DNA from 3 places in the Comamonas koreensis genome. Region 1 is predicted to be linked to each of the others. Evidence: predicted binding sites of a transcription regulator. Region 1 holds the regulator's gene; each other region holds the start of a gene.

What was found. The regulator FNR, encoded in region 1, switches genes on or off when oxygen is low (the NO sensors DNR and NnrR bind a similar motif). The targets are predictions, from matches to a motif close to TTGATNNNNATCAA.
Region 2: a site for FNR is predicted at 2,126-2,139, ahead of F0Q04_RS01865 (universal stress protein). Genes of this name have one in related genera too.
Region 3: a site for FNR is predicted at 2,414-2,427, ahead of F0Q04_RS10320 (OmpW/AlkL family protein). Genes of this name have one in related genera too.

What each region holds. Positions count from the first base shown of each region.
Region 1 covers NZ_CP043575.1:4,204,790-4,209,067, forward strand. Annotated here, with positions in the region: gene F0Q04_RS19180 (sulfite exporter TauE/SafE family protein) at 1-766, shown strand, start outside; gene hemN (oxygen-independent coproporphyrinogen III oxidase) at 787-2,169, opposite strand; gene fnr (fumarate/nitrate reduction transcriptional regulator Fnr) at 2,321-3,043, shown strand; gene F0Q04_RS19195 (universal stress protein) at 3,193-3,636, shown strand; gene F0Q04_RS19200 (malonate--CoA ligase) at 3,747-4,278, opposite strand, start outside.
Region 2 covers NZ_CP043575.1:382,723-387,000, forward strand. Annotated here, with positions in the region: gene F0Q04_RS01855 (D-amino acid dehydrogenase) at 1-343, opposite strand, end outside; gene F0Q04_RS01860 (LysR family transcriptional regulator ArgP) at 431-1,375, shown strand; gene F0Q04_RS01865 (universal stress protein) at 1,549-1,971, opposite strand; gene F0Q04_RS01870 (metallophosphoesterase) at 2,216-3,061, opposite strand; gene F0Q04_RS01875 (LysR family transcriptional regulator) at 3,103-4,080, opposite strand; gene F0Q04_RS01880 (hypothetical protein) at 4,227-4,278, shown strand, end outside.
Region 3 covers NZ_CP043575.1:2,308,124-2,312,401, forward strand. Annotated here, with positions in the region: yybP-ykoY riboswitch at 104-266, shown strand; gene mntP (manganese efflux pump MntP) at 287-856, shown strand; gene F0Q04_RS10315 (DUF808 domain-containing protein) at 1,299-2,300, shown strand; gene F0Q04_RS10320 (OmpW/AlkL family protein) at 2,536-3,147, shown strand; gene F0Q04_RS10325 (O-acetylhomoserine aminocarboxypropyltransferase/cysteine synthase family protein) at 3,246-4,278, opposite strand, start outside.

The DNA.
Region 1 (4,278 bases):
TCTGGCGGGCCTGCTGGGCATTGGCGGCGGCATGGTGCTGGTGCCCTTCATCACCTACATCCTGGGCACCCAGGGCGTGGCGCCGGAGCTGGCGATCAAGATGGCGATTGCCACCTCGATGGCGACCATCGTCTTCACCTCGATGTCCAGCGTGCGCGCCCACCACCAGCATGGCGCGGTGCGCTGGGACCTTGTCAAACGCCTGGCCCCGGGCATTGTGCTGGGCGGCCTGCTGGCCAGCCTGGGTATTTTTGCGGTGCTCAAGGGCAGCTACCTGGGTTTGTTTTTTGGCCTGTTCATTGGCTACTCGGCACTGCGCATGTTCCGCAAGCCCAACAGCCAGGCCATGCGCGCCATGCCGGGCACGGCCGGCCAGCTGGCTGCGGGTGGCGTGATCGGCTGCCTCTCGGGCCTGGTGGGCGCGGGCGGCGCCTTCATCAGCGTGCCTTTCATGACTTGGTGCAGCGTGCCGATGCACAACGCGGTAGCCACGAGCTCGGCGCTGGGCTTTCCGATTGCGGTCACCAATGTCATCGGCTTCATGGTGGCCGGCCTGCACCTGCAGGGGCTGCCACCGCATTCGCTGGGTTATATCTGGCTGCCCGGCCTGGCCGCCATTGCCACCTGCAGCGTGCTGACCGCGCCGCTGGGCGCCCGCGCCGCGCACCGGCTGCCGGTGGGCCAGCTCAAGAAGATCTTTGGCGGCATCTTGCTGTGCCTGGCGCTCTACATGCTCTACAAGAGCCTGGCGGCCTGGCAGGGCTGAGGCCTGCCCACGCCCTGCCCTCAGATAATCCGCGAGAAGCGCGCCCGGTTGCGGTCGGCCTGCAGGTTCTTGTCAAACACCATGGCGACGCCACGCACAAAGTACCAGCCCAGCTCGGTCACATTGATCGATTCGTCGCTCAGCTGCACCAGGCCCTGCTCCTGCAGCTCACGCAGCTGGGCCAGCTCGGCGGCAAAGTACTGCGCAAAATCAATCAGCCAGGCCTGCTCCAGCGATTCAATGGCCAGGCACCCCTGGCACATCAGGCCCATGATCACCGTGCGGCGCAGCAGGTCGTCGCGCGTCAGTGCCAGCCCACGCACCACGGGAATCTGGCCCTGGTCGATCAGGTCGTAGTACTCCTCCAGGGTCTTGGCATTTTGGCTGTAGGTGGCGCCAATGCGTCCGATGGCTGACACGCCCAGCGCCATCAGATCGCAATCGGGCTGGGTGCTGTAGCCCTGAAAGTTGCGGTGCAGGCGGCCCTGGCGCTTGGCCACCGCCAAGGCATCGTCGGGCAAGGCGAAATGGTCCATGCCCACATACACATAACCGGCGGCTTCCAGCGCCGCCAGGGCCTGGGCCAGCATCGCCAGCTTGTCGGCGGGGCTGGGCAGGTCCTGGGCCTGGATGCGGCGCTGGGGCTTGAAGCGCTCGGGCAGGTGCGCATAGGCATACAGCGCAATGCGGTCGGGCCGCAGCGCGTTGACCTGCTCCATGGTGCGCACAAAGCTGGCCGGGCTTTGTTGGGGCAGACCATAGATCAAATCGATATTGATGGATTCAAAGCCGATAGCGCGCGCCTGCTCGACCAAGGCAAACACCTGGTCAGCGGGCTGCTCGCGGTGCACCGCCTGTTGCACCAGCGGGTCAAAGTCCTGCACGCCAAAGCTCAGCCGGTTGAAGCCGAGCCGGTACAGGTGCTGCAGGCGCTCGCCGCTCACAGTGCGCGGGTCGACCTCGATCGCGTACTCGCCACCGGGCTGCAGATGAAAACGCTCTTTGACCATATCCATCAGGCGGCTGAGGCCGGCATCGGTCAGGAAGGTGGGCGAGCCCCCACCCAGGTGCAGTTGGCTGATGGTCGGGCGGGCGCTGACATGGGCCAGTTGCAGGTCCAGCTCGCGCTCGAGGTAATCCAGGTATTCGTCGGCCCGCTCGGCGTGCTTGGTGATGATCTTGTTGCAGGCGCAGTAGTAGCACAGCGAGGCGCAGAACGGCACATGCACATACAAGGACAGCGGCGACAGCCGGCCCGCCAGACCGGTGCCGCGTTGCGCCAGCGCCAGCTTGTACTCATTCGCAGCAAAGGCTTCAACAAATCGGTCTGCGGTAGGATACGAGGTGTAACGGGGGCCGGGAACATCAAAACGGCACAGCAGTTCAGGGGTCAGGGAAATCATGGTTCTTCTTCCTAGCGGACGCCCCAATGTGCCCCAAGGCCTGCCACGCGTCCTTGATGTACATCAAGAAGCCTCTGGGCGCCAGCACGCACAATAGGCCCATCCAAGGAACGTCGTTCCTATCTGAATAGTTGTTCACGGGTATTGATACATGACATCCAACTCCATCAAAGTAGCGTGCTCCAGCTGCAATTTGCGCGAGCTGTGCATGCCCGTGGGACTGTCGGCCGAACAGATGGAGCGCATCGACGAGATCGTCGCCACCCGGCGCAAGATCAAGCGCGGCAGCGCGCTGTTCCGCAACGGTGAGACCTTCACCTCCTTGTATGCGATACGCACCGGTTTCTTCAAGACCAGCATCGCCACCGAAGACGGGCGCGACCAGGTCACCGGCTTCCAGATGGCGGGTGAGATCATCGGCCTGGACGGCATCGTCAACGACCGCCATTCCTGCGACGCGATTGCGCTCGAAGATGCCGAGGTCTGCGTGATGCCCTACTCCTCGCTCGAAGACCTGTCGCGCGAGGTGACCGCCTTGCAGCACCATGTGCACAAGGTCATGAGCCGAGAGATCGTGCGCGAGCATGGCGTCATGCTGCTGCTGGGCAGCATGCGCGCCGAAGAGCGCCTGGCCGCCTTCTTGCTGAACCTGGTGCAGCGCTTGCATGCCCGGGGCTTTTCGCAGCATGAGCTGATCCTGCGCATGACGCGCGAGGAAATCGGCAGCTACCTGGGCCTCAAGCTCGAGACCGTCAGCCGCACCTTCTCCAAGTTTGCCGAGGAGAACATCATCGAGGTCAAGCAGCGCCATGTGCGCATTCTGGACACCGACAAGCTCCAGGGCCTGATCAACACCCAGGCCTGCTCGGCTTAAGACCCTGTTCCAAGTCGCTCCGCCAGCGGATACAAACGCGGTCTGATCCGACATCCGCTCAAGCCGCAAGCGGCGATGCTCTGAGTTGCATCCACGGCAAGGCTGCCACCCACAGCCCTGCCCCATGTCTGACCTGAAAGGAGCCTGCCATGTACCAACATATCCTGCTTGCCACCGATGGCTCTGAGCTGTCCGAGAAGGCCGTGCGCCACGCACTGGCGCTGGCCAAGCTGAGCCATGCCACGGTGACTGCCGTCAACATCTCGCCCAACTACCCGCGCAGCTACTTCGAAGGCAGCACCATGCAAAACCCCGATGACATTGCGCGCATCGAGGATGGCTGGGAACGCGCAGCGCAAGGCATTGTCGATAAGGTGGTGGCCGAAGGCGCCGCGACCGGCGTGCCCATCAAGACCCTGGTGATCAAGTCCGACATGATTGCCGAGGCGCTGCTGGAGACGGCGAAGAAGGAAAACTGCGACCTGATCGTCATGGCATCGCACGGCTACCGGGGCTTGAAGCGCCTGCTGCTGGGCAGCGAAACACAGCATGTACTGACCCATGCCACGATACCGGTGCTGGTACTGCGCTGATCGCCGTATAACCGCATCATCCCCATAGCAAACCCTCGCCTGCGGCAGCTTCTGAGCGGCCACAGCGCGAGGGTTTTGTCATGGCGGCGCATGCCGCCTCCATAGGCGCATCAGCCCTTGAACAGGTCCTGGTACTGGTCGCGCAGCAGGTTCTTTTGCACCTTGCCCATGGTGTTGCGTGGCAGCTCGCCCACGACAAAGCAGCGCTTGGGAATCTTGAAATTGGCCAGCTGCTTTTTCAAGGTCGCAATGATGCCGTCGGCATCGAGCGGTTGGCCCGCCTTGGCAATGACCACCGCCACACCCACTTCGCCAAAATCGGGATGCGGCACGCCGACCAGCGCGCTTTCCGCGACGCCCGGCAGTTCGTTGATGAAGCCCTCGATCTCGGCCGGGTAGACGTTGTAGCCGCCGGAGATGATCAGGTCCTTGCTGCGGCCGACGATGGTCACATAGCCGCGCGCATCGATCTTGCCTACGTCGCCGGTCTTGAACCAGCCGTCGGCAGTGAACTCCTGCGCGGTCTTCTCGGGCATGCGCCAGTAGCCGCTGAACACATTGGGGCCTTGCACCTGGATATGGCCGATCTCGTCGGCGCCCAGCGCCTGGCCGTCATCGCCCTGCACCCGCACGCCCACACCC
Region 2 (4,278 bases), 1.4 Mb from region 1:
TGTAGGCACCGAGCGCAACGATCTGCTGCACATTGCGGGCAAAGGAGCGGTCATTGCACTCGGCCAGAAACTGCGTGAGCCAGCGCCATTGCTGCGGATCGGCATGCGGGCGCAGCAGCAGCGGCGCCTCCTTGTCGAACATCCACTTGAGCGCCTTGAGCGGGGCATGCTTGTTGGCCCAGGGCTCGCAGTAGCTCACCGAGATCTGCGCGGCATTGGCATAGCTGGTCTCCAGCGCCGCGTCCGGTTGGCGATCCACGACGGTGACGTCGTGGCCGAGTTGCAGCAGATGCCAGGCAGTGCTGGTGCCGATGATTCCGGCGCCGAGGATGATGACTTTCATGCCTCTCAGTGTCTGGCATCTTGGCTGTAACATAAAGTGCAATTAAACTTCTTCAGGATTCATCAGTTCTACTAATACTGGAGCCCCATGAGCAACCTGGACCCTGTCGCGCTGGAATGCCTGGCCGCCGTGATTGAAGAAGGCGGTTTCGAGAAGGCCGCGCTGCGCCTGAATGTGACGCAATCGGCCGTCTCGCAGCGGCTGCGTGCGCTAGAGGCACAGATCGGCTCGGTGCTGGTGGTGCGCAGCCGCCCGCTGCGGCCCACCGCTGCCGGCCAGCTGCTGCTCAAGCACACCCAGCAGCTGCGGCTGCTGCGCACCGACCTGGAGCAGGAGCTGCACAGCCTGCTGCCCCACACCATGCGCCGCAATGCGCATGACGAGGCCATCTCGATTGCCATCAATGCCGACAGCATTGCCACCTGGGCGCTCGATGCACTGCAGGACATCGCGCTGCAGCAGCTGCCGCTGGAGATCATCACCGACGACCAGGACCACACCTTGGAGCTGCTGCGCACCGGCGAGGTGCTCGGCTGCGTCACCACCATGCCGCAGGCGCTGCGCGGCTGCCGCGTGACCGCGCTGGGCGCAATGCACTACATCGCCGTGGCATCGCCCGCCTTTGCCCAGCAGCATGTGCCGCAAGGAATCAACCGCAGCAACTTCAAGCACCTGCCGTTTTTGAGCTACAACCGCAAGGACGACATGCAGCGCGTGTTTGTCGCCCGCGCGATGGGCCTCAAGACCGTCGGCCTGCACCAGCTCTATGTGCCCAACTCCGAAGCTCAGGTGCGCGCCGTGGCCGCTGGCTGGGGCGTGGGCGTGGTGCCCGAGCTGCTGGCCCGCCCCTACCTCGCCGATGGCCGCCTGGTCAATGTGGCCGAGACCCAGGTGCTGCGCGTCGACCTGTACTGGCACTGCTGGAACCTGCAGTCGGCCTTGCTGGGCGCCCTGAGCGACGCGATGGTGCACAGCGCCAAGAGCAGCCTGGCGCCGCCCACGGCGGCCGCTCGCGCCATGGTCAAGGCATAAAAAAACTGCCTGCACCCCCAGGGGGATGCAAGCAGTTTCCGGATGTCCACAGGCATTCATCGCACCGGTGGTTCCATCCCTCCCTCATCAGTGACATCCATTGCATGCGCAGTATCCGCGCCAAGTATTGCTATATGGTGAATAGCAAATGACAGACGCATGATCTGATCCATTTACCGAATCAGCAATACCGGCAGCTTGCTCTCGGCCAGCACTTGGGTCGCCACCGAGCCCAGCACCAGCTTGGCCAGCGCACCATGGCCGCGGGTGCCCATGATCAGCAGGTCATAGCCGCCCTTATCGGCCGTCTCGGCAATGGTCTGGGAGATCGGGCCTACGGCAGTCTCGGCCACGGCCTTCACCTGGTGGGCGGCCAGAAACTCCTGCACCGGCACCAGCACCTTCTGCGCCTCTTCGCTGTGGTAGTCGTCCACCAGCGCCTTGCCCAAGGCCTTGGCGGCCCGGGGCGGCAGCAGGGGCTGCACCGTGAGCACCGTGTAATGGTGGTTGGGCGTCAGCCACTCTGCGTGCGCTGCCAGGTAATCGAGCATCTTCTGGGTGTAGGGGCTGCCATCAACGGCCAACAAAATACGCATGCCTTGACTCCTTCAAAAAAGGGGTGAGGGACCCAACACCGGTGGCGCCACCAACGCTGGACTGTGGCCTGGCAAACCCGCGCTCCATCAGCGAGAACGCGCTTTACAGGCTAAATCATGTGTATCAGCTTATAGATTTACCGTCAAACGGGCATTGATATGCATCAGGCGCGGCGACAAATTTAGGTAAAAACCCTTGGGCTTTGGCTTGACGGAGGGAATGCCAGAAGTGGAGCGACCCTGGCTACACCGCCACCAGGCAATGCGGATTGAAGCTCTCCTGCTCACCCTTGCGCGCATAGCCCAGCGGGTTGGCCACGACCCGGCATTGCCAGGGGCGGCCATCGCTGTGCTGGCCTTTGGCCAGGTAATCGCTGGGCGCATGCAGGTGGCCGTGGATCCAGAGGTCGGCATAGGGCAGCAGGTCATCGAGCACATTGCAAAAACCGGCGGTTCCGGGCGTCAGCCCATAGCGCGGATCGGCGCTGCGCAGGCTGGGCGCAAAGTGGGTGATGACGACGGTTTTGCCATCAAAGGGCTCGGCCAGTGCGGCGCGCAGCCATTCCTGGCAGCGCAGCGCTTCGTCGCGCATCTCGGCGGCCAAAAAGGGCTGGCCGTTGCGCTGCATCTGGGCCTTGGTCAAGTAAAAGTTCGCGGCCTTGAAGGCCTTCTCGCGCTGCTTCATCAGCGCGCCCAGCTCGGTCACGCCGTTGTGCAGGGCAATGGCGTCGTAGTCGGACCAGAGTGTGGTGCCGATAAAGCGCACGCCGTCGATGATCAGGGTGTCGCAGTCCAGCATCGTGATGCCCAACTTTTCGCAGCTGGCACGCAGGCGCAGCCGGGCGGCATCGAAATCCTGGTTGTCAAACTCGTGGTTGCCAGGCACCAGGATTACCGGCTCGGGCCAATGGCCGCCAGCCTGCTGCGGGCTGAACTGGGTGAGGCCAAAATCCTTATCGTCCAGCATCGAGCCATTCTGGTAGGAGCCAATGTCGCCGGCCAGCACCAGCAACTGGGCGCCGGGCGCAGGCTGGGCACGGAAATGGGGGTGGGTCTCCAGATGCAGGTCGGACAGAATTTGCAGGTGCATGGTCGCCTAGCCTACCATGGGCTTTAGCGCCTTGCAGCCCGCTACATCGGTAATTCCAGGTCAGGAAAAGCCGCCCGGGCCGAGCGCTCCAGTGCATGCAGCATCCATTCCAGCGCCGAGGGCGGAATATGCCCGCTGCGGCTGCGCCACAGCGCATCCACATGCACGGCCTCGACGCGCAGCGGCAGCGGCTGGAAGGCCAGCAGATCGGCGATGCCGGTGGCAGGCACAAAGTGACGCGGCAAAACGGTCAGCAGGTCGGTGCGCGCCACCACGCGCGCGGCGGTGAAGTACTGGTTCACCGTCAGCACCACCCGGCGCTTGCGGCCGATCGATGCCAGCGCCTCGTCCAAAAAGCCAAAGGGCTGGCCGGAAAAGCTCACCAGCATATGGCGTGCATCGCAGTAGCGCTCCAAAGTCAGCAAGCCCTCACTCAAAGGATGGTCCTTGCGCATCACGCAGAGGTATTCGCCGTCATAGAGGCGCCGGCTCTCGAAATCCACCAGGTCCCCCGACTGGGCGCGCGCCGTCATCTCGGCGAGCACAAAGGGGAAATAGCCCACGGCCAGGTCCGCCGTCTCGGCGTCCAGCTCCTCGCGCGGATCACGGGTAGTGAGTGGTTGCACATGCACAGAGACGCCTGGTGCCTCGGTCTCCAGAATGTGCATCAGGCTGGGCAGCAAGGTGGCGGCGGTGGCATCGGCCATCGCCACGACAAAGGCCTGGGTCGCATGGGCGGGGTCAAAGCGCTCAGGCGCAAAGCTGGCCTGCAGGCGCGCCAGCGATTCGCGCACCACCGGCCACAGCGCATTGGCCAGCGGTGTGGGCTCCACACCCTGGCCGCTGCGCACCAAAAGCTCGTCATGCAGCGCCTCGCGCAGGCGCCGCATCGCATTGCTGACTGCCGGCTGGGTGATGGCCAGCTTGTCGGCCGCCCGGGTCAGGCTGCGCTCATTCATCACCTCGTCGAATACACGCAAGAGGTTCAGGTCCAGGTGCCGAAATTGGTGGGGCAGCATTTTCAATCCTTTGCAGCGCTGGGCGAACCGCAATACATCACTGACATGAATGATACAGATTCAAAAGATAAATTTGAGAACGTCTAGGGTAAACCCTATACTTCGTTCATCGCTTCAAAGAAGCATTAATCCCAAAGACATCCATCATGACCAACAGTTTTGTACACACTGACATGGCTACCGAGCACACGGGCGTTC
Region 3 (4,278 bases), 1.9 Mb from region 1:
CCAGGCCGCAACAGCAAGACGGAAATACGATCCATTCCTAAAGAACTTGGCGCGGTTGGGGCCATGTGCTCCGAAGCGCTGCGCAGCGTTTAGACTGCGGCTTCCCTTGGGGAGTAGCCTGCTTCCGCGCTGGAAGCGTCTGCGTCAACATACTCGGCATTTCGCATGCTGTGGCGCAGACATCCGTTCTTCGGTTGGCGAGACCATCGGCATGCCAGCACGACCTCGGTCGGGCAGTGATGGCGTGCCGTTGTGCTCATGCCCGACTGTCCTAGAAGAACCTCCGATGAACGCTGCTTCCATTTCCCTGTTGGCGCTTGCCATGTCCACTGATGCCTTTGCTGCCGCGATTGGCAAAGGCTCTGCCCTAGTCAAACCCCGTTGGTCCGAGGCGCTGCGCACCGGCCTGATCTTTGGTGTCATCGAAGCCATCACGCCGCTGGTGGGCTGGGCGCTGGGCTATGCCGCGGCCGATTATGTGAAGGCCTGGGACCACTGGATTGCCTTTGTGCTGCTCTTGGTGCTGGGCGGCCGCATGGTGCTGGGTGCCTTCCAAAGTGCCGATGAGCCCGAGATGAGCCGGCCCGCGCGCCATGGCTTCTGGCTGCTGGTCGCCACGGGCTTTGCCACCAGTATTGACGCGATGGCGGTAGGCGTGGGCCTGGCCTTTCTGGATGTGAACATCACCGTCGTTGCGCTCAGCATTGGTTTTGCCACCTTTGCGATGGTGACCCTGGGCGTGATGGTCGGCCGCATTCTGGGCAATATCACGGGCCGCTGGGCAGAAGCGGTGGGTGGTGTCGTGCTGATTGCCATTGGCTCGCTGATTCTGTACGAGCACATGGTGGCCGTATAAAATCAAAGCCCTCCGCTGGCGTGGCAGAGGGCTTGGCTGCGTTTTGCGCTGTAGGAGCGTTGCTACAGGCAAAACAAAGCCCCGCAGAGCAGGGCTTAAGTGAGAGAGATCAGTGGGCTTGCAATTGCTGCGGGTGCCGGGTTTTTAGTTCTGGCTCAACCGCTTGCAGGCTGCGCTGGTATCAGAAGCGGGCAGGAGCACGCTTACGGTCACGTTCGTCTTCAGGCCAAATAGCAAACACTTCAGTCATTTCAGTCCTTTCACCTTTCTGGTGTAGATGGGTGTACAACGGGCCGCGCGCTGAAGTTGTTGACAAGGCCTGCATAAAGTTTTGTGAACAAGCTCCAACAAAACGTAGAAATCACCGTTTTATAGGGTCTGACACAGCATTGCACCGCGAAATCGCTATGATTTGCCACCGAATTTGGATTGGGAGTGCGTAATGGCTGGTGCTGGTTTGTTGATGTTGCTCGATGATATTGCGACCTTGCTTGACGATGTGGCGCTGATGACCAAGACGGCTGCGGGCAAGAGCACGGCCATCCTGGACGATGTGGCCACGCAGACCAAGGTGGCGGTGCAGAAGACCGCGGGGGTGCTGGGCGACGACCTGGCGCTGAACGCCGAGCAGGTGACTGGGGTCAAGGCCAACCGGGAGTTGCCGGTGGTCTGGGCGGTGGCCAAGGGGTCGCTCAAAAACAAAGTCATCTTGGTGCCGGCAGCGCTTTTGATCAGTGCTTTTGCGCCTTGGTTGATCACGCCGCTGTTGATGCTTGGCGGCGCTTTTCTGTGTTTTGAAGGGGTGGAGAAGGTGCTGAGCCTGTTTCACAAGCCCGGCAAACAGGCGCCCCATGATGCCGTCAAGGAGTCCGAGCAGGCGGCGCAGATGGGCGTGGCGCCATCATCCGTGAAGGCTGCCAGCGAGAAAAACATGGACCCGGTGGCCTATGAAAGAGCCAAGGTGGCGGGTGCGGTGCGTACCGATTTCATTCTGTCTGCAGAAATCATCGCCATCGCGCTGGGCACCGTGGCCAGCAAGCCGCTGTGGGAGCAGTTTGCGGTGCTGGTGGCCGTGGCACTGGCGATCACCGTGTTTGTCTATGGCCTGGTGGCCGGTATTGTGCGCATGGACGATGTGGGCATGTGGCTGATGCGCAAGACCAGTGCCGCAGCCCAGGCCCTGGGCCGGGGCCTGATTGCGTTTACGCCCTGGCTGATGCGTGGCCTGTCGATTGTGGGAACGGCTGCGATGTTCATGGTGGGCGGCAGCTTGCTGGTGCATGGCATGGGCCCGATCGAGCATTGGTTGGAGAGCACCGTAGCCCCGATGGGCGGTGTGGTGGCCATGCTGGCCCCAACGCTGGTGCACGTGGCCGTCGGTGCGGTCATTGGTGGCCTGGTGGTGCTGGCGGTAGAGGCCTGGCACAAGATGCGCGGCCACTGATCGACAGCAACCACGGATGGCTGCTGGCCGCGTCCCTCGGGCGCGGCGCTGCAAGAAGCAGAAGGCGGCATCGCAACAGCGGGCCGCCTTTTTTCATCGCTTGTTTTGTCGGGTTGATCTGGGTCAGGGCAGCCTGGCCCGCATGAGCAGAAGATGCTGAACATGGACGGCAGACAAGGGCCGGTTCCGCAACTTTTCAATCCATGCGAGCAAGATCGCAGCGAGGGCAATGACGATGAAAAAAATGATGTTGGCAGCGGCAGCTGTATATGCAATGGCGTCGGGCGCGGCGATGGCGCAAGAGGCGCAAAGCCCCTGGCAAGTGCGTGTGCGCGCCGTGCATCTGGACAGCGCCAACAAGGACTCCACCGGCCTGGGCCTGTCGATCAATGACAAGACGATTCCCGAAGTGGATGTGAGCTACTTTTTCACGCCCAATATCGCGGCAGAGCTGGTGCTGACCTACCCGCAAAAGCATGACCTGCGCTCGGACGGCGCCAAGATCGGCACGCTCAAGCACCTGCCGCCCAGCCTGCTCGCGCAGTACCACTTCACCAATATGGGCGCCTTCAAGCCCTACCTAGGCGCTGGTGTGAACTACACGCGCTTCTCGAACGTGAACTTTGCACCGGCTGTTGAGGCCGCGCTCGATCCATCGATCAAGAAGAACAGCTTTGGCCCGGCGCTGCAGATCGGCTTTGACTACATGCTGGACAAGCACTGGTCGATCAACGTCGACGTGAAGAAGGTCTACATCAAGACCGATGTGCGCTCGGCCGGCACCAAGGTGGGCACTTTTAAGGTGGATCCTTGGTTGCTGGGTGTGGGTGTGGGCTACCGCTTCTAAACAGGTCCTCATGCCCGCTCCTGGTGATCCAGGAGCCACAGAGCACTGTGTTTGAGCCGCTTGTTGAAAGCGGCTCTTTTTTTGCGTGCGACGGCCCCTCAGACCTTGGCCAGCGCCTGCTCCAGATCGGCCAGCAGGTCATCGACATGCTCGATGCCGACCGACAGGCGCACCATGCCTTCGCTCACGCCGGCTTTCTCCAGCTCTGCGCTGTCCAACTGGCGGTGCGTGGTCGAAGCCGGGTGCGTCGCCAGCGATTTGGCATCGCCAATATTGACCAGGCGGGTGAACAGCTGCAGCGCATCCAGAAAGCGGGCACCGGCGGCGCGCCCTTCGCCGTCTGCGGCATTGAGGCTGAAGGACAGAATGCCCGAGGCGCGGCCGCCCGACTGCTTTTGCAAGGTGGCATGGTCCGGGTGGTCCGGTAGGCCCGCATAGCGCACCCAGGCCACCTTGGGGTGCTTTTGCAGCGTCTCGGCAATCTTTTGCGTGTTCTCGCAGATGCGGTCCATGCGCAGCGCCAGGGTCTCGATGCCTTGCAGGATCTGGAAGGCGTTCTGCGGCGAAATGGCTGCGCCCATATTGCGCAGCGGCACGACGCGCGCGCGGCCGATGTAGGCCGCAGGGCCCAGCGCTTCGGTGTAGACCACGCCGTGGTAGCTCACATCGGGTTCATTGAGGCGCTTGAAGCGCGCCTTGTGCTCGGCCCAGGGGAACTTGCCGCTATCGACGATGGCGCCGCCCACGCTGGTGCCATGGCCGCCCAGGTACTTGGTGAGCGAATGGACGACGATGTCGGCGCCATGCTCGATGGGGCGCAGCAGATAGGGCGAGGGCACGGTGTTGTCCACGATCAGCGGCACACCATGGCGGTGGGCCACATCGGCGAGCGCGCGGATATCGGTCACATTGCCCAAGGGGTTGCCGATGGACTCGATGAACACGGCCTTGGTCTTGTTGTCGATCAAGGCGCCAAAGCTGGCCGGGTCGCGTGGATCGGCAAAGCGCACCTCAATGCCCTGCTGCGGAAAGGTATGGGCAAACAGGTTGTAGGTGCCGCCATACAAGGTGCTGGCCGAGACGATGTTGTCGCCCGCTTCGGCCAGCGTTTGGATAGCTGCGGTGATCGCT